DNA from 4 places in the Paenibacillus sp. GCM10027630 genome. Region 1 is predicted to be linked to each of the others. Evidence: riboswitches for the same ligand, from Rfam matches in the RefSeq annotation. Region 1 holds a riboswitch; each other region holds the start of a gene.
The links. Region 1 has a riboswitch for cyclic di-GMP ahead of ACFQ0C_RS06390 (hypothetical protein). Riboswitches for the same ligand answer to the same signal wherever they lie in the genome.
Positions count from the first base shown of each region.

Region 2: it holds a riboswitch for cyclic di-GMP, as region 1 does, so the genes downstream of both, ACFQ0C_RS03570 (diguanylate cyclase) here and ACFQ0C_RS06390 (hypothetical protein) in region 1, are expected to answer to the same signal.
Region 3: it holds a riboswitch for cyclic di-GMP, as region 1 does, so the genes downstream of both, ACFQ0C_RS35310 (anti-repressor SinI family protein) here and ACFQ0C_RS06390 (hypothetical protein) in region 1, are expected to answer to the same signal.
Region 4: it holds a riboswitch for cyclic di-GMP, as region 1 does, so the genes downstream of both, ACFQ0C_RS28030 (PilZ domain-containing protein) here and ACFQ0C_RS06390 (hypothetical protein) in region 1, are expected to answer to the same signal.

Region 1 is NZ_JBHTGY010000011.1:40,256-46,237, forward strand. Features, by position in the region: gene ACFQ0C_RS06380 (ABC transporter transmembrane domain-containing protein) at 1-459, opposite strand, end outside; gene ACFQ0C_RS06385 (HD-GYP domain-containing protein) at 1,140-1,436, opposite strand; gene ACFQ0C_RS06390 (hypothetical protein) at 1,864-2,088, opposite strand; cyclic di-GMP riboswitch class I at 2,181-2,269, opposite strand; gene glpK (glycerol kinase GlpK) at 2,383-3,873, opposite strand; gene ACFQ0C_RS06400 (glycerol-3-phosphate dehydrogenase/oxidase) at 4,128-5,801, shown strand; gene ACFQ0C_RS06405 (glycerol-3-phosphate responsive antiterminator) at 5,819-5,982, opposite strand, start outside.
Region 2 is NZ_JBHTGY010000006.1:26,937-32,918, reverse strand. Features, by position in the region: gene aroA (3-phosphoshikimate 1-carboxyvinyltransferase) at 1-1,259, opposite strand, end outside; gene ACFQ0C_RS03575 (LysR family transcriptional regulator) at 1,442-2,362, shown strand; cyclic di-GMP riboswitch class I at 2,447-2,531, shown strand; gene ACFQ0C_RS03570 (diguanylate cyclase) at 2,626-4,386, shown strand; gene ACFQ0C_RS03565 (helix-turn-helix domain-containing protein) at 4,414-5,295, opposite strand; gene ACFQ0C_RS03560 (hypothetical protein) at 5,565-5,855, shown strand; gene ACFQ0C_RS03555 (phytanoyl-CoA dioxygenase family protein) at 5,848-5,982, shown strand, end outside.
Region 3 is NZ_JBHTGY010000095.1:20,644-26,625, forward strand. Features, by position in the region: gene ACFQ0C_RS35285 (ABC transporter ATP-binding protein) at 1-231, opposite strand, end outside; gene ACFQ0C_RS35290 (signal peptidase I) at 228-710, opposite strand; gene ACFQ0C_RS35295 (PqqD family protein) at 685-954, opposite strand; gene ACFQ0C_RS35300 (hypothetical protein) at 951-1,733, opposite strand; gene ACFQ0C_RS35305 (hypothetical protein) at 1,822-2,004, opposite strand; gene ACFQ0C_RS35310 (anti-repressor SinI family protein) at 2,057-2,299, opposite strand; cyclic di-GMP riboswitch class I at 2,338-2,422, opposite strand; gene ACFQ0C_RS35315 (helix-turn-helix domain-containing protein) at 2,695-3,030, opposite strand; gene ACFQ0C_RS35320 (anti-repressor SinI family protein) at 3,282-3,437, shown strand; gene ACFQ0C_RS35325 (helix-turn-helix domain-containing protein) at 3,457-3,801, opposite strand; gene glmS (glutamine--fructose-6-phosphate transaminase (isomerizing)) at 3,806-5,611, opposite strand; gene ACFQ0C_RS35335 (aminotransferase class I/II-fold pyridoxal phosphate-dependent enzyme) at 5,664-5,982, opposite strand, start outside.
Region 4 is NZ_JBHTGY010000057.1:55,863-61,844, forward strand. Features, by position in the region: gene ACFQ0C_RS28015 (hypothetical protein) at 1-248, shown strand, start outside; gene tadA (tRNA adenosine(34) deaminase TadA) at 262-699, opposite strand; gene ACFQ0C_RS28025 (thiol-disulfide oxidoreductase DCC family protein) at 931-1,371, opposite strand; cyclic di-GMP riboswitch class I at 1,555-1,645, shown strand; gene ACFQ0C_RS28030 (PilZ domain-containing protein) at 1,813-2,526, shown strand; gene ACFQ0C_RS28035 (sensor histidine kinase) at 2,740-4,485, shown strand; gene ACFQ0C_RS28040 (response regulator transcription factor) at 4,488-5,982, shown strand, end outside.

The DNA of each region.
Region 1 (5,982 bases):
TGAAAACAGCATAAAGAGCCCGAGCATAATACTTAAAGTCTCTTTCAGAAAGAAGGGAGCCGAAATGCGAATGACTCTCTCCATGGAACCCATATCCGCAGCGAAGCGAGTGACAAGATCCCCGGTCCTGTATCGTTGATAGAATGGCAGCGATTGCTTCTGAAGGTGGATAAACAGCTCGGTTCTCAGCTTCCGGATCACTTCGCTGCTCAGCCTCCCTAGCGAGTAATCCCCGTACACGCTTGCACAAATGTTGAAAAATCCGCCGCCGATCAGAATGAACATAATGATAATGAACACTTGAAAGTTCCTAGGTGTAAAGGCCTCGTCCACCAAATATTTCAGGCTCAAAGGGGCGGCAACCGTATAAGCAACTTCAACGAAAATGCTGAATAAAAATAGGCCGAACAAGAGTTTGTATTGTGTGAAATGGCGCAGCACGGTCTTTATAAAATCCAATTTATTCGCCGCCTCCCAGTATGTACCTATAGATTACCGCAGTTTCTAATGACTGTAAACGGCTCCGGCAGTGAATGACGAAAAATTGAGGATTTGCAACACCACGGCTCGTCTCCATATGTATGTCGAGAGAGTATCTATTGGATGCTCTCTCTTTCTATAATTTACGGGTGCTTTCATACAGCACATGATGGCTCGAAAAGCTGAGTTCGACTGTACAGAAAAAGGACCCAAACGGGTCCTCTCCATTAAATTGCAGGCTTCCAACAGTTCATATTTGGTGGTGCTTAAGCGACGCCAGCTTGCAGCCTAGTGCTTTTTCCAATGTCCACTAAATGGGGTCTTGACCAAAAACCTAGCCTGCAGGGGCTATGTCAATGTTGTATTAGCCTCGAAAGGCCTAGGCCAGATTGCTAAAGAAGTCGGATACCGGGACGATAAGCATTTTGTTAAAAACGTTTAAACGCGAGGAGGTATGACGCCTTCGGAGTACCGCGGGTGTGAAACCGGGTCATTGTGAAAGCAACTATTTCCACGACTCAAAGGATTTCATTCAACCAACAATATCTTTTATTTTGACAGAATTCATTTTGCTCAAATCAATGAATTCATTCTCAAGTGCAATTAATGGACTTGTCGGGTAGTTAGGATTAATCAGCAGGATCTTGCCTTTTCTTTCGTCAGATAAAATTGACGTCACTGCCAACTTGTGAGGACATGAGTCGATTCAAAAACGTCATGCCGATTACGGGATCAAAACGATTTTGTAAAATATTCGTATAGAGTTCATTTATGACTTGATAGAATACAAAAGATGGTCTATGAGGGCGCTCAGAAATCATGGCCAGATACACATCAGCCAAGGCGATTATCTTACTCAGTCGATCCATTTGGTTTCCTTTTAATTTGGCAGGATATCCGCTTCCGTCATCTCTTTCATGATGCTGCAAAGCAACTAACGCAACACGATGATCCATCCCTGATTCTTTTTAAAAGGTCATATCCTAAAGTAGTGTGTGTTTTTACTATTTCAAATTCGTGAGGTTGGTACCATGTTGTTTGATGCAACAAATAATGCGGAAGCTTAACAGAGCCAATATCATAGAGGCTAGCAGCTGTAGTCAGTAAGTTTAATTCGCTTTCGTCATTGCATCCACTTTCCGAGCAACGTGGCAATAACGGCAACGCCGACACTTTGTTTATAGCGAAAGTCCCCCTTTGATTTGAGTTCCGAAAAGAGTTGATATAAATTCCGCTTTTTGGTGACTTCCATTATAAAAGGGAGCACTTTATCTTCAATATCCGAAACTGGAACCTTGCCGTTTTTATGGACGAAGTCGTGGATCTCCTACATCTGCGTTTCCGTCCGTTTAACTAACTCTTGAGTATCTATAGGTATAAATTCTAAGGTCGGTTTCCTTCGGGTGGTGTTGCAACAGCAGATTGTTGTTGTTCTTCTGCTACCAACTCAACATGGATATCAAAGATGTCGATCTTGAATTTCTCTAGTTTCTCAACATGGCTAGGTAAAAGTATAGTCTCGTTAGGAATCAACATCACGCCTCTTGCGTCTAAAATAGTGTGTGACAAGCGTTTTCCAATCAGATCGTCGTAGTTATCAAATTGCATTTTAAGTTAGTACCTCTCGGATGTTTCGATTCTTTCTATTGAACAACCGACAAAGCCATCGCATGCACGAGAAGATCGTTTCTACTTACTGCTTCGGCAACCCAGCCATCTTAGTTTTTTTTAAACCCTTAGATCTGTAGCTTTGCGTCCTTATGTTTCGATAAGTTTGCCTTTATCGTGGTTAGTCTGATTATATTCATTTTTTTCTTATTAGTCGAGAGAATGCTATAATCGTAATCCAAAAAGCAGCTCAACCAATAGGCTAGCTGCTTAATTGCTTATATTTGCGCTCCACTACCGCCCCAACTGGTAAGCTACCGCACGCTGCCAGCCGGAAACCGCCTGCTTGCGGTAAGCCTCGTCCTTAGCCGGGCTAAAGGAGCGGTCGTATCCCTTCAGCTGCTCCAGCTCTGATAAATCGCTCCATAATCCAACCGCCAGCCCAGCAAGAAACGCAGCTCCGAGCGCTGTCGTCTCTATGACCCTAGGCCGAGTTACGGCAACTCCAAGCAGATCTGCTTGGAACTGCATGAGGAACTCGTTCTTCACAGCTCCGCCGTCTACCCTCAGTTCTCGCAGATGTATACCGGACTCTTCCTCCATCACTTGAAGGACTTCGCTGCTTTGGAAGGCTATAGACTCCAATGCAGCTCTAACAATATGCGCTCTGGTTGAAGCGCGAGTCAAGCCCGTAATCATGCCGCGTGCATCAGGCTCCCAATACGGCGTACCCAAGCCGGTAAAAGCCGGCACGAAATAGACGCCCTCCGTATGCTCTACCGATCTCGCGATAGCTTCTGTCTCAGCGGCGCTTTCGATAATGCCGAGCCCATCGCGAAGCCACTGCACAACGGTGCCCGCATTGAATACACTGCCTTCCAGAGCGTAATAAACTTTGCCGTTCAAGCTCCAGGCAATGGTCGTAATAAGCCCTTTCTCCGACATGACCGGCTTCTCCCCGGTTTGTTTAAGTACAAAGCAGCCCGTACCGTACGTATTTTTGGCCATCCCTTCGGTGAAGCAGGCTTGACCGAACAATGCCGCCTGTTGATCTCCGGCAGCCCCAGCAATTGGAATGCGAACAGCTGCTGCTGCACCCAGAAGCTCTGTATGTCCGTACACCTCGCTGGATGATTTAACCTCCGGCAGCATAGCCTTCGGTATATTTAATTGTTGCAATATGTCATCATCCCACTGCACGGAATGGATATTGAGCAGCATGGTCCTTGAAGCATTGCTTACATCGGTCACATGCTGGCGGCCTTCGGTCAGCTTCCAAATCAGCCATGAATCGATAGTGCCGAACAGAGCCTCTCCCCGCTCTGCTTTAGCCCTGATATCAGGATTGTTATCCAGCAGCCATTTCAGCTTCGTTCCCGAGAAGTAGGCGTCAAGCACCAAGCCCGTTTTGTTCCGGATAATCGGCTCCCAGCCCTGCTGCTTAAGCTCCTCACACATTGCGCTTGTTCTGCGGCATTGCCAAACAATAGCCCTATGCAGCGGTTTGCCGGTCAGCTTATCCCACACCACTGTCGTTTCACGCTGGTTGGTAATACCGATTGCTGCGATTTCCTCCAAGTCAATCGACTTTACCGCTTCGCGAAGTACTTCCAGCTGTACCTGCCAAATTTCCTCCGCATCATGCTCTACCCATCCGGATTTCGGAAAAAACTGCGTAAATTCCTTTTGCGCCGTGCTGACAATAGCCCCTTGTGGATCAAAAACTATGGCCCTACAGCTCGTTGTCCCTTGGTCTATCGCCACAACATAACGTTTTTGTTTCATGGCTTCTCCCCCCCTGCCACAATCCTTTAACCATAAAAAACGTTTACACAGATGCAATCTAACACACTATCATTTTCACTGTCAACCGTATTGATTAATCTTCCTGAGCATGATATGATACGCACTAACAAGTTAATAATCAGGTCAGAGAACCAGAGAGACCGAAACATACCCAATGTATAAGCCATGCAATGGGATCATGTTTGCGGTCTTTTTTGTTTGTAATCATATAGAAAAAAAGGATGGGATTGTTAATGGGAGCACATTTTTCAAGCGAGCAGCGTATAGCGAATTTAAAAGAGCTTGGTCAGCAAACATTGGATTTATTGGTTATTGGCGGAGGGATTACAGGGGCAGGCATTGCCCTGGATGCACAGAGCCGCGGTATGAGTACAGGCTTGATCGAAATGCAGGACTTCGGAGCCGGCACTTCCAGTCGTTCAACCAAACTTATTCACGGCGGACTTCGCTATTTGAAGCAGCTGGAATTTAAGCTGGTCGCCGAGGTCGGTAAAGAGCGCGCAATCGTTTATGAAAATGCACCTCATGTAACAAATCCTGAATGGATGCTGCTGCCTATTATCCAAGGTGGAACGTACGGCAAGCTGGCAACTTCAGTAGGGCTGCTGGTTTATGATCTGCTGGCTGGAGTACGAAGACAAGAACGCAGAATTATGCTGAACAAGGACAAAACATTGACGAAGGAGCCCCTGCTTCGTAAGGATATGCTCAAAGGTGGAGGGTACTATGTCGAGTATCGTACAGATGATGCTCGTTTAACGATAGAAACGATGAAGGAAGCAGTGAAGCGCGGGGTGAAAGCCGTCAATTATGCAAAGGCCGAAGAGCTTATATATGACCAAGGGAAACTGGTCGGCGTCAAGGCTGTTGATCAGATAACTGGATTGAGCGTAGAAGTGCGCGCCAAACGGATCGTCAACGCAGCTGGTCCATGGGTTGACACGATCCGTGAAATCGACGGCTCCAAGCAAGGAAAGCGGCTGCATCTGACGAAGGGCGTTCATCTTGTAATCGACGGCAAAAAGTTCCCGTTGAATCAAGCCATCTACTTCGATACGCCTGATGGACGGATGGTGTTCGCAATTCCGCGCGATGGTAAAACTTATATCGGAACAACGGATACGAACTACGTCGGCGATATCGTTAATCCACGAATGACCGTAGAGGATCGGGATTACATATTGCGCGCGGCTAATTTCATGTTCCCGACATTGAAGCTGGGCCCGAATGATGTGGAGTCCAGCTGGTCGGGGCTGCGTCCGTTAATCCACGAGGACGGCAAATCACCTTCCGAGCTATCGCGTAAGGACGAAATCTTTATCGCACCCTCGGGCTTGATCACTATAGCCGGAGGCAAGCTGACCGGCTACCGGAAAATGGCCGAGCGGATCGTCACCCTGGTCGCCTCGCAGCTGCAGCAAGAAGGGCATGCCCCATTCCCTGGCTGCAAGACGGACAGCATTCGTCTCTCCGGCGGAGAGGTCGGTGGATCGAGTGGTTTTGACGCATTCGTCAAAACCAAGATCAGAGCTTGCGTCAGCGCCGGATTGAGCGAGAGCGAAGCAGCCGTTCTCGTACACCGCTACGGCTCCAACGTAGACCGTGTGCTTGAGCTATACATCGCACATCACGATGAAGCCAAGCAGCATGGACTGCCCGCCGCTTGGTTCGCTGCCCTGCTCTATGGAATCGAAGCGGAGATGGTTGTTACGCCGCTGGACTTTTTCATCCGCAGAACAGGCTCGTTATATTTCAATATAGACGCTGTAAAACGTTTGAAGCAGCCGGTAATGGACTACATGGCTGCACGGTTCGGATGGGAAACTTCGGTTTCAGCTGGGCTGATGCAAACTCTTGACGGCCACATCCATGATGCAACGGAGCCATTGAAGCAAGAAAAAGCTTAAGACATAGTAAGCATGTGCTAATAATGGCTCCAAATATCTTTGCGGGAAGTTGTTACGGCAACAGCTCCAGCCTGAAGTGCCATCTCCACCTCTTCAATCGTGCGTATTAATCCTCCGGCAAGAATCGGTATGTTCAGTTTGCCGCACATTTCAGCAATAATGTGCGGCATCACGCCTGGAA
Region 2 (5,982 bases), on a different contig from region 1:
CCCCCTACCCGAGAGCCGATCAATGCGAGTGACATCGCCATCCGGTGATCATCGTAAGTATCCAGCGCCTCGCCAGCAACAGGCATCCCCGGATGAACGGTCAGACCGTCGCGGCGTTCCTCCGCTTGAATGCCAAGACGCGTCAAGGAGTCGCACATAGCGCTGATCCGGTCACACTCATGAGTACGGATATGCTCCACATCCGTTATCGTAATCGGCGCGTCGGCGAATGGGGCAAGTGCCGCAAGCGTTAGCGTCTGGTCCGACATTTCCCTCATGCTGATGGTGAAGCCGCCTTGCAGCATTTCTGGCCCCCAAAGCTCAATCCCTTCAGCATCGCTGTTCACCTTGCATCCCATCCGCTCAAACACCTTGAGCATGCCGATATCAGGCTGGAGCGTGGCTGCGGTCAGATTTGTAATCCGTATATGGCCGCCGGTCAGAGCCGCATAGGCCAGAAAATAGCAGCTGGTGGAAGCATCCGCCTCCAGTTGAATATTCTGGCCCTGATACCTCTCGGGCTCGATTATAAAATGATCATAAGCCTCGTTATGCTCCACTACAACACCGTAACGCTTCATGAGCTCTATAGTCATTCCTACATAAGCATGCTGCACCATTTTATCGGCTACCCTTATTTCGGTCCTTTGCTTGGCATAAGGGCTCGCAATAAGCAGACCGCTTAGAAACTGGCTCGAAACCGCCCCCGACACCGTCACTTTTCCTCCGGCAAGCCCCCTCGCCTCAATGCGAATCGGCAATTGCCCAATGTCTGCTGTATACCGAATATCCGCACCCATTGTATTTAATGCCTTGATCAGAGGCCGGACAGGCCGCTCACTCAAGCGCCTATTTCCTTCTAGCAGCCAACTTCCCCTGCTGCCTACTGCCAGCGCACCTGGCAGAAACCGCGCGATAGTGCCCGCCGCTCCGATATACAAGCTGCCTGCCGGATTAGGCCATTCCCCACCGGTTCCTTCTATCGATACCGTATTCCCCTCTACTTGCAAGCTAACGCCAAGCTGTTGCAGAGCATCCAGACACCAATAGGAATCATCGCTGCGCAAAATATCCCCGAGAATCGAGGAGCCCTCTGCCAAAGCAGAAATAAGAATGGCACGGTTCGTGTAGCTCTTGCTTCCAGGTACTGCAATGGCTCCGTCAGGCGGCTTCGTTGGCGGGTGAATTTCTACCTCCTCCCTATCGTAAAGCGCCGCCCATGGCGAGCGGGAATTTCGTTCCGGTTCTACCCTTCCCATTTGTTGAACACCTCTTTCCAAAAGCCTCTGTCAAGCTGCCTACTGCTTGTTCAGAGAGCTTCCCAATAGTTGAGCCCGCTGTCCTGACTTGCATGCTTCGAGCTGTTAGCTTTATTATAGGGAATAGTTAGACATATAAATAATTGAACTATTTTATATAATCCATAGAGAGGATCTATGTCATGAGTGCAATGGATCAGTACAAAGTGTTTTATTACACAGTGAAATGCGGGAGTATTACTAGAGCCGCGCAGGAGCTCTATATAACGCAGCCGAGCGCCAGCTATGCTATCAAGCAATTGGAGGAGCAGCTGGGAGTTCGTCTGCTTGTGCGCAAGCCCAAAGGAGTGGAAATGACGGAGGAAGGCAAGGTGCTGTACCATTTTGTAGAGCAGGCCTATGGATTGATTCTAGCCGGAGAGCGTAAGATCAGCGAGATGAAGTCTGTATTAAGCGGGACGATCCGTCTTGGAGCCAGCGACTCGCTGTGCAAATATTATCTCCTCCCTTTTCTCGCCGAGTTTCACAAGAAGGCACCGGAAGTACGCATCTGTCTGTCTCATGGAAAAACCGAGGATATTCTAAAACGGTTAGGCGACGGAGCTATCGATTGCGGCATCGTCCACCTGCCCGTAGATGACCGGATTCAGGTGCAAGCAACCAAAACGATACAGGACTGCTTTGTTGCAGGTCCGGAGTATGCTCGTTTAGCTGATTCTCCCTTAAATCTCAAAGAATTGGTCAGAAACCCTTTCGTCATGCTCTCGGCTCACAGCCGTTCACGCACCTTTTTCCACGCCTTCCTCCACACCTACGGCATTGATGTAATGCCCGACATTGAGCTCGGATCGGTGGATCTGCTTATTGAATTCGTCCGTAAAGGGATGGGCATCTCCATGCTTCCAAGGGATTTTGTGAAAGACGATTTAGAGGCAGGCACGCTCTTTGAGATTAAGGTGACCGAACCGATTCCATCCCGTTCTATAGGAGTTGTCACCTTGCCTGACGGCACCTTGCCCCTCGCTTCCTTGTTTTTTGTTAAGGAGCTAACCACACATTTGAAGCCTGCTGAAGGCCCGGAGTCATTTGAACTACAGATTTAAGCCTAAAGTCCTAAATTTATCTTAATGTAAAAAGGATATTCAGCTCCCCTGTCAAATACTATCCATTACAAAATATACATCTTCCGATGTCAAAGGCAAACCTGCTCGAAAGGGAGGGACGCAAAGCCACGGGCCTAAGGTTATATACTACGGCAGCCGAGTTCCCAACGAAGGTTCTTAAAATCTACCTTTGGTAGATTTTTTTGTTTTCGTAAATGTGTAAAAGTGGGACATATGCAGTTTGAATGGGAGAAACTATGATGATGACTTACACCAAACTTCAGACAAAAATAACGATTATGCTTGTGATTATTTTGACTGTCTCCATTGGTTTAAACAATGTCATTGGCACCTATCTGTTTCAAAAAAAATACTTCGAAGTGCTTGAGGAGCAAATTCTAGTCATAGGGCAAAGTCTGAAAAGTCAATTGGACCGCATTCATTCGCTCGGAATCACAGACAGGGATCTGGTTGGATTCGATGAGCAGTCCAAAGAAATACTTTGGAAATACAAAGAGATATCCATAATCTATGTAGTGAACACCGATGGCCGGGTGCTTTTCAAGAGTAAAAATCAAGAAACCAGCAGCGCTGTCTTGGATGTCCCTGAGCTGTTGGACGCAGTTAAATCGAGCAGGGAAAGCATCGTTTCCTATAATTATCAAGGCAATCCTTATTTAGGCGCAGTCATCCCGTTTCTTGACAATAATGAAACCTCCTACGAGGGCTCCGTTGTGGTTGTCGTGGAAAGCAACAAAATCAATCACAAGCTGTCTTCCCTTTATAAATACCCAACGCTTCTCTCCTTGCTGTTTTTTGTCCTGTCCTTCTTCCTTATCATGCTAGCCTTGTCTAGTTGGGTCACAAACCCTCTCAAAAGTATGGTTCAGCATATGAATGAAGCCGCCGCCGGGAATTTACGCAGCTATGCCAATACAACTGCACGGGATGAGATAGGCCAGTTAGGCCGTGTCTTTAATCGGATGTTGAAGCAAATCTCCGGGCTGCTGATGCAAACGGCACAAACCGTTGAGCTGGAAGGACGTTACAACGCGGAGTTTAAACAAAGGCAAGACGGGGAGAAGCTGCGGCATGCGCTTTCTTCAGTCAGCTCGACATTGGATGAGGGGGAGGTTAACGAGCGAATTCTCGCTTCCTTAAGGGAGCTGGTTCCTTACACCAGTGCTGCATTATGGATTCAGCATTACGATACGCTGACAGCCATGATAACCCGGTATGATGAATCTTCCAGCGGTTACAAAGACATTGAATACGCGGAAAAGCAAGCTAACGAAATGTTCATCCTACTTCAGCAGGAAGAGCAGCCGATTGTAAAGGAAATGAACCGGGTCAGCTTCCTTCACTTGCCTATCTTGATTGAAAGCAAGGTTCGGGGAATGATCATTGCACAGAACCACAGCCCCTATATTCAAAGCGAGGTGGGGCTAGCCTTCACCTACACCAGCCAAGTAGGCAGCTATATTCAGAACGCTCAGCTATATCGTCAAATGCAGCGGCTGGCTGCAACGGACGTATTGACCGGGATTCATAATCGGCGGCATTTCTTCGAGCAAGCCGTCCGCATTTTTCAGCAGTCTGTCGATACGTTCAGTCATCTTGGCGTTATCATGTTCGATGTTGACCACTTCAAGGGGGTCAATGACCAGTACGGGCATCCTGTCGGCGACCTGGTGCTGGCGTCTGTTGCCGGACGCGTCAGCACCTACCTGCTGCATGACGAATCACAAACCTTCTGCCGTTACGGCGGTGAAGAGTTCGTCCTCTTGATCAACAACACCTCTAACGAATCGGTTCAAGCTTTAGCAGAACAAATTCGCAGAGGGATAAGCGACTTGAGCTTCCCTACAAGCCACGGAGATTTGCAGGTGACTGCGAGCCTTGGCATCGCCTATCGCAATGAACAAGCCGAAACGCTGGAGAAGCTGCTGAAATACGCGGACAATGCGCTGTATAAGGCCAAAGCTAGCGGGCGCAATTGTGTAGCTGTAGCTGATGAGTGCTAGAGCTTAAAGGCGCATCGTTCAAAGACACTAAACCATCGACCCTTCAGGAGCATCGTCATCTTCTGCCATCGTTGTTTTCCCAGAAGCCTTGCGGTATTCGGATGGGGACATCCCGGTCTGCTTTCTGAATAACCGCGAGAAATAATACAGCTCCATCCCAATCCCTTCAGCAATATTGGAGATCGACAATTCAGTGGTGGCAAGCAGGCGGCGGGCTTTCTCCAGCCGCTTCTTGTTTACGTACATGATCGGGGACAAGCCCATCATCGATTTAAAGTAGTTCATGAAATAATTCGGGTGAAAATGCACCAGCTTCGCCAGCTCATCGATAGACATCGATTCAGCCAAATGGCTCTCGATGTAAGAGAGCACGCTATTGATTTTGGAATTAGTCGTCGTTGCAGTCAAATGCAGCTCTTCTTTGGAGGAATGCTCGATATATTCGGAAATCATCTCAAAGAGAATCGATTTAATGCGCAGAGGAGCGAATACCGCGTTGCTGTTATGCAGCTCGATCAATTCTTGAAATTGACGCTCCAGCTTCTGCTCGTCGCTTACTTCAATCCAATGCGGCAGCTCCAGCATCTGAAACAGGTTGATATCCCCCATCGTAGCCGAGAAATGACACCAAAATTTCCCCAATGTATTATCCTCGTTTACAGGCGAGTACGAAAGCTTCATTCCCGCTGGCAGCAAATAAAGCTGACCCTTGCGCGGGCTGTAGTCTTTACCTCGAATATGAATCCACCCTTCACCCTCACGGATAAAATAAAACCGGTTCACATCCGTCATCATGTTCGTGGCACGCCAATTTTGCGCAGTTTTCGTATAATGTGCTGTTTGCAGCGTTATTTGTGTATTTTCTAAATAGCTGCGAATCAGCTGAAGCTGCAGCCTGTCCTGATCCATGTCATCCATCCCTTTGGGCTTTAAAATCACAGAACCCTATTTATTCTAGTGTTCCAACCGACATAGGTACTTATCAGCCGATAACACCTTAGCATTGTGCAAATGTTTGCTATTATCATACATCCTCACAGTCGCATTTGCATACTACAATATGTACATAAGGCATTGGTTTTCTCACGAGAACCAAGCCAATTTCGCTAAAGCCAATAAAAACAATGCTTACGATACTGGTTTCGCTAAAGCGAAACCCTTAGGAGGAAAACAGAACCATGAGCGTAACCCGTCAAAAAATTTTAGTTCTGCACCTTGCAGATCCAGACCTCGAATCCCGCACCGTTGCTTGGGCGCTGTACGACAGCACCATTCCGAAGGGGCAGCTTCAAATGAACACCGGTGATTCCAACGAGCCGCTGTACGCTTCCGTGCTGGATGCAATGCGTGATGGCTGGAATGTCATTCAGCTTCCGTCTATGCCGATTTTTTTAAGCGGATACGAGCATGAACAAGGGCATCTGCCTTATGAATATGTTTTGGAAAAGAAGGTGACTATCCATGAGTAGCGTTGATAAGAAGCATCTCTTAACGGCCAAGCAAATGGCTGAATTTGCCGTAAACGGGTTTCTGAAGCTTGATGAGATCGTACCGCAAGAGCTGAATGAAGCGGCTTATAAAGAGCAGCGTGAATTT
Region 3 (5,982 bases), on a different contig from region 1:
CCATTTCATTCGATATAATTGACCTTGAACTACGGTATCTGTGACATCTCCCAAAAACCAGGCAAACGACAAGGTAAGGCCAATATCAATAAGTACACATACAAAAAGACCCAAATAAGCCTTCCACTGACCGGCAACATACGGCAGCAATATGGAGAAGGCTCTTTGGATGTCATGCAAGGAAAAATACTGTCTAATGACAAGCAGGTGGCAACGAAATCTTTCAATCATAGGGTCGCTCCAGAAGGTCTGTTTTCTTTAAAATTCAAATATTTTCTTAGCAGATAAGATATAATCGGGAAGGCAAGGATCAGCTTGCCCCAGAAATAGGCTGCCCAATCGGTTACGAGAATTGGCCTTTTATTCTTTTGAATTTGAATCAGTTTACCAATGATCTGCTCCCTGCTAACCGGCATGTCGAAGCCCAGATTGGTATCGCCCTTAAACAGGTATTGCATCTGATTGTTGATGGGCTTTAGTTCATAATAGCGATGCGCTATTAATTGTCCTGTCGGGGTGTGAAATAAAATAATATCCCCTTTTTTCAAGGCTGAGGCATCACACGGAATAAACCTGCAAATATCTCCTTTACGGATAAAAGGAAACATACTGTTGCCTTGGGCTGGAAGCTCAATCGACCCGTACTTTGAGATTGCATAGGTTAGAAGATGGATAACTTCCTTGCTAAACAGCATTTTGAACGAGTCCATACTTCATCATGTCGGCCAAAAAAGCTTCCATATCTTGTTCAGCCTTATTATCGTCCAACTCATAATGATCGTGGATGGCTTCGATCATCGAGAAGATACTCTGGCTTTCCCTAAGCAGCGACCAGCAAAATCCGCCCATTTCATTTAATTTGGTAACCGTAAACTCATCTGTATTGAGAATAATCCATTCCCCATCCAGTTCGACAGCTTCGCAGTTACTTGTCTGCACATACAATGGCTTCATGATATCAACTCCCAGAAGGTATCATTTTTTTGAAAATGAAGCTCGTAAATAGGAACGCCATTAGCTAAAATCTTCATTAGCCCTATAATTCCGCCTGTTTCTTTGGCGTCATGAGCCCAGTAAAATACTTTATCCATCAGAAGAAGCAGGCCATTGGACTTCCGTAATGTGATTCTTTGATTATGGGGGGCCTGGTGCAAAATATTTATACTGGCTAATGAGCAGAACCGGCTCTCGCCCTTCATTTCGATTTCACTGCGAAAGGGAGAGTTATACACGGTAATTTCATCGGACGTAATTTTCACAAGGGTGGCTTCATCCGATAAAAGCTCTCGTGGATAGGACAACTCGGCAGCCGTTGATTTCCCTGCCCCTGATTCACCTGCAAATATATGTGCCTTTCCATCCTCTATAACACAGGATGAATGAATCAGGAGACCCCAGTTGTTAGAGACAATGAATGAGCTGTATAAGTTGATTAAAGCATGCTTTAAAGCCAACTCATCTTGTACATAAATAAAGGCATTTCGATAATCCGAATCGGCTTCGATTAAATAATCTGCCCTTCGGAATAAAATTTTGCCCGCCTCTTTAGTAATATCCACCTTGTAGTCTACGAATGGGATTCCGTAGCCATCTCTAATATGGATAATGAGATCAGGCTGCTCGTACACAACAGGTGAGGTAAGCAAGCTCTTTTTAAACATATTCATAAGCTTCAGTGAATCACCTGAAGCTTGCATCAAATGCTCTCCGATTCTTACATGTACGGTATCCATAACAAGCTCCTTAGAATAATTGAACAGACGACTCATGCACAAACAGAGGTCAAGGTAGACTACCATTGACCTCGTTATAGGCATTCCCTTACTTTTTGGAGGGTCTGGGGTCATTGGGATAATTAATTCCGCCATTGCCTTTACCTTTATGGTCTTTATTGCCCTTCCCCTTGTTCCAGCTCTGGGCTGTTTCGAAGCTTACAGGCTGGTGGCTCAATACCATCGGGCGAAAGTACTCTTTCCTCTTAAGGTCCACTGTTTCCTTATTCATTAGTTCACCTCAAATATATATTATTATGCATGAAGTTCTCTATAGAGAACCTTTAGGTATACTCATAGCTTACGGAGCTTCCAACTTCTTTAACATCATTGCACAGAGAAGGCTTATGCGAAGGGATATCTTGGTTTGCGACAATCAAATGTACCAAATTTTCCGCCATATAGATTGGTCGTTTAATAAATGCTCGAATTTCATCAATACTAAGCTCAAGATCACGTGCAGCTAAAATGAGTTCGACCCACTCCTCATCCAATTCCTTATTATCCGACAGATTTGCTACATTCATCTTAAGACTCCTCCTAAGTAAACAATGAAATTGCTTAATCAGGCAGTCCAGCTGTCGTAGTCGTTGACCTTAGACCTGTGACTTTGTGTCCCTGCTTTTCAGACAGGTTTACCTTTTTACTGAAAGAGTTATGTAAAATAATTCATCTATATGTTGTAATAATTCTAGTATTACAACTCATTTTGGTACTATATATATAATACTAGTAATGAAATAAAAAGTGTGTCACTTTAAGGAGGCTGGACTTAGGGGGTTTTGTCAGTTTAAGGAGTTGGATCATGATGGAATTTGACGAGAGGTGAGGTAAAGGGGAATTCTTATGTTCCCCGACATCAATAACGGAGGCAGATACTTACGATAGAAACAGAGGAGTTATAAGCGGGCATACTGGAGTATTATTGCTTGGGTCGATTCAAACGCCATTTATTGAGTTCCAGAAACTCACGAAACTGCTCCTTGTCTACGCCTGATGTCATTGCTTCTTTGATGAGCTCGTACCATTCCTGATCAAGTTCTTTATCCTCTGATGGAGAATCTTGTTGATCTATAAGCTTGTCTACAGGTACAGCAAGAACAGCCCCGATTTTTTCGAGAAACAGAATCGATGGGTTTTTTTGAATATCCCGCTCTAAATTGCTTATGTATGACTTAGCAACACCGGCACGTTCCGCCAGCTCAGAAAGAGACATTCCTTTTTCTTTACGCAGTTGCCTTACACGTTTACCAATCATGAGGATCTTCCTTTTTAACGTAGTGATAATGCCTTGATCGCTACGTCATTATACCAAATTTTATACAAACGAACAAATCTATATGTATAAAAATCCCTTGTAAACACTCATAAAAACACATAAAAGTTCCCGTAAAATATTTATTTGGCCCCCCCAAAAAGTGACATACTTTTCGAAGGCTGACTAGTATTATATTCCTACAGCACTTATCTGCTAATATACCGCATAACCTGTATCCGTGGAGGCGTACAATGAATCTAATTTACCAGAAAGCCATAGATGAAAAACTGGATATGGAATGGACCTCGCTGATCCTGCTTTCACGTAAGATGGGAATTTCGGTTGAAGAAATACGACAATTTCTCAAGCAATGTCCGATTAAGGAAAACGGAGACAAGAAATCATAGGTACTCCGCTTTCCGATCGTTACTCATGAATTTTGCCATTGTACCATTGCATAAACTCGATTAATATTTTATATTCATGAATCCGCTCTTTCTCGATTCCCATATTCTTCATTTCATAAATAAAATCGATCCACTCTTTTTCAATCTGCTGCTTGCTTTCTAAATCTGTACTAAGCTTAAGTAACGTTTTGAGCTCAACCTTTAGCACCAAAGCAATTTTCTCCACCACTTGAATGGATGGATTCTGCTTCAGATTTCTTTCGATATTACTTAAATAGGACTTCGAAATACCCGTTCGCTCTGCAAGCTCAGAAAGTGTATATCCTCTTTGTTTTCGGATTTTATATATATTTTTACCTATCATAGGGTCACTCCACAGTAACGCTTTTGGCGAGATTTCTCGGTTTGTCAACATCACACCCTCTATACAAGGCAGCATAATAAGCAATTAATTGTAGAGGGATCACAGAAACAAGCGGAGTTAGGTATTCGTGAATATGTGGGACAACGAGCTGGTCGTTCTTATCTTCAATTCCCTCGATACTAATCATACAAACATTAGCCCCCCTCGCCATGACCTCCTGTACATTACTTCTAATGTTTCCACTGACATGCGGCTGTGTTAGAAGAGCTATAACCGGAGTGCCTTCCTCTATTAATGCAATAGTTCCATGCTTCAATTCTCCGCCTGCGAACCCTTCCGCCTGAATGTAAGAGATCTCCTTTAATTTTAAAGCTCCCTCCAGACATACATAATAGTCAACACTTCGTCCTATGAAAAAGCAGTTGCGCGAGACGCTTAAGTATTTCCACACAATTTCCTCAATTTGTTCTTTTCTGTTAATCATAATTTCCATAGCGTTAGCTGCTAATCCCAGCTCTTTAAAAAGATCGAAATTACGTTGAATGCCTCTATTTCTTGCACAATCAGAAGCAAGTATAGCTAATACCGCAATTTGCGCTGTATAGGCTTTGGTTGAGGCGACCGCTATTTCTGGGCCTGCATGCGTGATTAAGGTAAAATCGGACTCACGTGATAAGGTTGATCCTGGCACATTAGTTAATGCTAAGGCTCGATATCCCGGTTTCTTAATATCAACTAATACCCCTCGGCTGTCTGCGGTTTCACCGCTCTGAGAAATAAAGATAAACATGGGATGGCTGGATAAAAGCGGCCTGTTATATAAAAATTCACTCGCGATATGCACTTCCACCGGTATATGGGCTATGCGCTCAAATAGCTGCTTGCCCACCAGACCGGCATGATAGCTTGTACCACAAGCAACAATATAAATACGGTCTGTTTCCTGCAGTGCCTCGCGTATGTTTTCATCTATTGCAATTTCACCATCGCCATTTTGATATTTAGTTACCAGCTTGCGGATGACAAAGGGCTGCTCATCAATCTCTTTGAGCATATAATGCGGATAAGGACCTTTTTCAATATCCTTTGCATCAAGCTTTACGGTAAAAGGGCTCCTATGAATCATTTGTCCTGATAAATTTTTAATCGTTTTGGATGAGTTTTGAACAATAACGATTTCCTCATCCATAAGCTCAACAAATTGGTTAGTTAACTGCAAGGCAGCCATTGCATCGCTCGCGATAACATGGAAATCTTGCCCTATACCTATAAGCAGCGGACTTTTATTTTTCCCGACGTAGATGGTGTGGTCATTTTCACTATCCATCAAAGCTATGGCATAAGAGCCTTTCAGAACGCTTAACGTTTCCCGAAATGCCTCCTCAACCTGCAAACCTTTATCATCTACAAACCTCTCCATAAGCTGCACAATAACTTCTGTATCCGTCTCACTATTGAATTGGATTCCACCTAAAAGCTCCTGCTTGATTTCTTTATAATTTTCAATAACTCCGTTATGTACGATGGTAAACCGGGTATTATTGCTCTGATGTGGATGTGCATTTCTACGATTGGGTTCGCCATGTGTGGCCCATCTTGTATGACCAATCCCCAAATGGCCGGAGGCGCTCTGATCTACAGCTTTTCGAAGCGCTGCAATGCGCCCTTTTTCTTTAAATACATGCACCCCCTCTTTATTTAACATGGCAATTCCCGCCGAATCGTAGCCTCTGTATTCTAATTTTTCTAATCCTTTCAATAAAATTTCTGCAGCGTCTTGATTACCTACATACCCTACAATACCGCACATCCTATTCTCCTCCTTCAATTTTCATCGAAAACCTGCTTCGCAAGCAGTTATCTTAATTTAGTGCAATGTGTTTCTTCAGCATGTTTTTCATACAAGCAATTATTCTCATTTGCTCTTCTTCGGTCATATTCGACCCCGATGGCAAGCATAAACCTGATTCAAACAACTGCTCGGATACAATATTATTTTCACTATGGGCATACAATCGGGTTCCTTCAAAGAGAGGCTGCAAATGCAGCGGCTTCCAAACAGGGCGAGCTTCAATATTATCTTCAGCCAAAGATCTTAATAATTGGTCTCTGGATATGCCAGCTTGTTGTTCGTCTATGGTCAACGCCGTAAGCCAGCGATTAGACCAGGAGCCTTCAAGT
Region 4 (5,982 bases), on a different contig from region 1:
AATCAGCTAATGTAAAATCATTCTTGATACGATATACCGGTAAAGAAAATCAACCTGTTAAAGATACTAGCTATTCCTTTGTAGATAGCAAAAATTTTAACAATAGCGGCAAAAGCGAAGCTTCATCGGCAACTTTGAAAATAAGCGGTAAGTCTACTATGGATACGCCGTATGTAGATGAAGCCGGGTTTAAGCTGCATATAAAATGGAATAGCAAAGAAGAGACTATAGATTTAGCAAGGGATTAGTCGGAGCTGCTTCTTATGATTTTCCCCGTAGTCTGCGAAAAAACTGCGTCAGCATCGAGCTGCATTCCTCTTGAAGCACACCGCTTACTACATCCACCCTATGATTGAACCGCTCCTCTTGCAGCAAATTCATCAATGTTCCTGCACAACCCGCTTTTGGATCTGTCGTGCCGTAGATGACTTGGGGAATGCGAGACTGAACTATCGCTCCCGCGCACATAGGGCAGGGCTCCAGCGTCACAAATAGCTGGCAGTCCAGCAATCGCCAAGCTTGCAAATAGTCGCTAGCCTGTTTAATAGCAATAAGCTCGGCGTGAGCCAGTGGATCCAGAGTAGTTTCGCGAAGATTATGGCCGCGTCCAATAATTTGATTGTTCCAAACGACTACTGCGCCGATTGGCACCTCCAGCAGCGCTTCCGCTTTTCGTGCCTCGGCTATGGCTTCGTTCATATAAGGAATATAATCTTGCAAGGTACACCTCTTTTGTTCCGAAAATGGGGTGAAGAACGAACAAGTATTCGTTTTGTTAACATGCTGTGGATAACATTGTGGATAACACAGTTATTGTTCACATTTCATTATAAAGCTCTGGGGATAAATGAGCAAAGCCCCTCGGTTTATACCAACAGATATCCCCATATGTGGATATAGGCCAAGAAGTAAAGCATCACAGATTTGCTGCTATCCGATAAATTTGCGTTTTACATTCTCGGTCGGCATCATACAGCTGTCATACTTACCGAACAGCTTATAACGGCGCTTCGCAATCCATCGATATACGGCATCACGGAGGGGTCTGGGAACAGCTATAAATAAATAGAATAGAGCCCAGTAGCGGCCCAATCGTTTGAAGATGTGCAAAACTGCCGAGGAACGAGTATAGACGACCCCTTTTTCAACCAAAATAACAGAATCCGGAGCAGTATCAGCCGAACGGGTTGAATCGAGCAAGGACTGTGCATAATCAGATTGAAGGGGTGAAAACCGAAACACATCGGCTTTATCTTGGCGAATCAGAAACTGCACCCAACCGTTACAAAATCGACACACACCATCAAAAAGAACAATAGAGTAGCTGTTCGTATCGGAATGTTCGTGTTTAGAGGTTTTTTCGTCGATCATGAGACCACCTTCTATGATTTATTTAATTTTTAGTTAACAATTCCTGCGATTTACTATAAATTAATATTTAAATGTGACTTAAATCACGAATTAGATGATTGATTCTCATTGCCCCTAGAGCGTATAATAAAAATATGAAATGTTTAGGTCAATTTACCTAACATGAATGGCATTTTCTAACCAGATTGTTCAAGGCAAACTTGCTGAAAAGCAAGGACGCAAAGCTTAGGGTCTAAGGTCCAATGTCAAGGACTATGACAGCCTGGCCGCCGATTATTTTGTATGACAACGGTGTGCTAAGGCTGTTTCTCTCACTGAGGAGGCAGTCTTTTTTTATGCAAGAAAAGCAATTTAGACACGAATGGATCTTCATCGAAAGGGCTTCGATAAGAAGCTTTTCTAATTGTAACATAGATAAAATAATCGGCGGGAGTGAATAAGATGACTAGATCTGCAGCTGCGAGCCTAAATTATGACTACAAAGATGAGAAGTATAAAAGTCCTGCAGGAATATTGATTCACAGCCGAACCGTTGTTGAAAAAGATGGGTTTGTATCAACCGGACTTCTTACTTATGCTGAAGGTGATATTATCGAAGTGGAAATACCCGAATATAAGGTTTTTAACCTTGGGGATTCTGTGAAAATAACCGTGTACTCACCAGGAGGCATTTATACCTTCTTGTCTACAATAGTGGCAAAGCATAATGGAGCTCTGATCATCATTAACCCTCCTCAAAATCAACGTCGGTTCGTGGAGAAGCGGGAGAGCCCGAGAGTTCAGGTTAACCAAAAAGGCTCATTGCACGCAGTTACCTGGCTCCATACCGATGAAAAACAAAATCTGACGGACACCATAGGTCTAACCGTTCAAAATATAAGCGTTAGCGGGATTGGATTCGCCTTGAATGATGATGACTTCGACCTCAGCAGAGCTTTCGCGATTGAGGTTGAATTGGATTTGGGCTTTAAGCTGCCCGTTGTGGCTGAAATCATACGGCGAGAAACTTTATTTGAAGGTTACTATTATGGCGCGAGGTATGTGGATATGGAATCAGAAAAAGCTACCTCCATCCGTGCATTTGTGCTGAAAATGCAAGTGGAGTCGTATTTTAAAGAGAAGGAATTAAGAGAGCTTAAGCGAGCGTTCAAATAGAGAATATATATAATGACATCCGCCTAAGGGCGGTTTTTTTGTTTTTTAAGATAAGTTTGAACCGGCGGGCGGCTTTACCTTTCATAACCTCTTGCTGCACATTAAAATAATCCTTTTTTGCTATCAAATATTACCTTATTTCTAAGAATCCAAATTTGTTATAATGGTCAAACACTTCTAAATAAAATCGGATGGATAGGAAAGGTGAACCGGATGTACAAGCGCAGCTTGTTTGTCAAATTGCTGGTGTGGACGCTGCTGGCTACGGCGATTCCTTTTATATGCTCCAACCTGATTTCATACCGGTCTACTTCCGCTTCGCTGCAGGAGAACATGATCGAGCTGAACCAGAAAACGATGAACATTGGCATGGAAAATATGAAAAAATATTTGCAGGAGCTCAATCAGCTGTCGGTGTCCTGGTATTATGACCCTAACATGCTCAGCTATCTTTGGCTGGAGAAACCAAGCTTTGATCAGGATACGTATATCGACCGTCAGCTTTCTTATTTGTTTTCAAGTCGGTCGGAGATTAAGCTGGTCAATTTCTACAGCGGGATGAGCGGACAGAAATACACCAAATTCAACTATTCCGTATTCAGTGCGGTCCCGAGACAGGTGCTCCCCACTGAACGCAAGGAAGATTGGACGAGTGTGCCCGAATATGAAATGAAGCAGGTGAACGGCGAGCGGTTTTTGACAATTAACAAAAAGATGATCGATTATCCGAAGCCTAACGTACTGGGGCTGCTGTCGATTTATTTTTCTTTGGATGAGATTGAGCGTCTTGGCAGGCAGCTGTTGGACCCGAGTCATGAAACCGTTTTTTTGTTCATGAACAATAACAAGGAGCTTCTTTATACATCCAGCGGTTTGCCGGATATTCGGAATATGCTGGAGGATGAGAAGCCCGATTTGAGAATGACCGGGGATCGGCAAGGTTACTGGTACGGGCAATTGGATGGGAAAAAGGGCGTATTCATCACGGTAGCTGACCAATATCTCAATGTTCCACTGACGATGATTAAATTCATTCCTTCGGATTTTATTAATCAAGCTGCTCGGCGGACGCTGGACCAGTCTATGGCGATCCAGATTATTGCGTTCGCTGTTATCATTTTGTTTACGTTCATCTTATCATACTCCACTATCGCACCGATTAAACGGCTTATCCGCAATATGACCCGGGTGGAAATCGGTCAATTCGACGTGGAGCAGTTTAAGACAAGAGAAGACGAGATTGGTATACTAGAACTTCGTTTTCAGACGATGGTACGTAATTTGAAAGACATGATTTTCCGGGAGTATCAGCAGCGCATCGAGATTTCCACAGCTCAGCTCAAGATGCTGCAAGCGCAAATTAACCCCCATTTTCTATACAATACGCTGCAATCTATCGGAACGATCGCGCTCCGCCACAGGGTGGATGAAATTAGCGATAAAATATCGCAGCTCGGGGCGATTTTGAGATATAGTATGGATTTCCATACCGAAACCGTCTATTTGCAAAAGGAAATCGAGCATATTGAGCATTATCTTTCCCTTCAGGAAAGCCGTTTCAAGAGCAAGTTGTTTTACAGCATTGAATGCGAGCCGGCTGCGCTGAAGGTGATGGTCCCGAAAATGATTCTTCAGCCTTTAGTTGAAAACAGCATCATTCATGGAATTGAAAACGGGCTGGGTGCGGGGACCGTTCATCTGGACATTCATCTGGACCGCACGCTCACGATACGGATTATCGATAACGGTAAGGGAATGGATTATAACGAAATTGAACAGGTAAAGCTGCGATTTGCCGAACCGCAAGCCTACAAGCAGGATGCCGGAGGTATTGGATTAATTAATGTGCTGCAGCGGCTGCGGCTTAAATATGGCGATTCTTTTACGTGGCAAATTAGCAGCAAGCCTTATGAAAAAACAGAGATTGCTTTCATCATTCCCATTCAGGAGGAATCATAGTAATGAAAGTGTTGATTGTAGATGACGAAGCACATGTAAGAGAAGGAATCGATTTGTCCGTTGATTGGGAGAAATTTGGCGTTACTGATAGATACATGGCCGAGAATGGCATACAGGCGCTCGAAAGCTTGAAAAATTACAAGCCTGCAGTCATGTTCTGTGATATGAAAATGCCGGTTATGAACGGAATAGAGCTGCTTCAAAAAATTCGTGAGGAAGGGCTCGACACCCACGTGATCGTCATCAGCGGGTATGATGATTTTGAATATACACGGGCTACGATCAAAGCCAACGGCATCGATTATATATTAAAGCCTTTCCGTAGAAAAGACGTTGAGGATGCGCTGCAGAAGGCAGTTCAGGCTTGGAAGGAACAGTCGGAGACAAGGCAGACGGATGCGGAGCGGGAGTATGTGGTGCGCAAAGCCGATGAGATGCTGGATGAGAAGAAGCTTGCTTCGTATTTCCGCGGTGAAACACAGCTATCGTCTTCGGTGAGGAGAATTTTTGAGAAATACGGTATGCCCGGGCATGCCCTCAAAATCGCGCTGATCCTTCCAAAAAACCGGATGAGGGTGCTGGATCAGCGTTTTATGATGGATGATGAGCTGTTCTCTTTTGCTTTTCGAAATATTGCTCAATACGCCATTGGCCATCAAACCGGACATTATATATGCAGGCTGGATGACTACCAATGGTTGCTGCTGCTACAAGGGGGAGCCTACGGTCCTAGCGAGGCGGATTACAAGTTTTACTTGGAGCGGCTGAAGCGGGCGCTGCAGCAAACGCTGAAATTGGAGGTGCTGATCGGGACTGGCGCCGGGGTCTCCGATCTTCCGCGTCTTCCTTCGGTAATCGGCGAAGCAAGGAATGCGTTGTTGAACGGCGATGTACTGTCTGATGAGACGCACACGCCAGGGATAACGTCTGCCGAGCTGCCGGCATTGATGAATCAGCAGTTTTTGCTGCAAAAGGCGATCGAAACGGGCAACAAGCCGTTCGCCACAGATATTCTTAGCAAGCATGTAAACGCTTTAAGACAAAAGGGCAAGCTGCAGCTGAAGGAGCTTCAGGTTTGCACGATGGAGGCTAACTTGCTGCTCGGCCGCTGGAAGCAGCTGGCGCAGGATCAGAGGGGCGATGCGCAGACTCCTTTTTTACCGTTGTGGATCAACGATCTGGATGAGTGGGAGCAGATGCTCATTCATCAAGTTCATTTGGTGATCGATTCCATGAACCCTCATGCATCAACCGGTCGCGGCATCGAGCAAATCAAAGACTATTTGGACAAGCATTTTCATGAGGATACGTCATTGACATGGTTAGCCGAGCATTTTCATTTTAGCCCGCAGTACATTTCCAAAAGGTTTAAAGAAGTGTATCATACGACGATCGTTGCGTATTTGACCGATTTGAAAATGGAAAAAGCGAAGGCGCTCTTGAAGGGTACCGCTCTTTCGATCGCAGACATTGCCAATCAGCTCGGCTACGAGGATG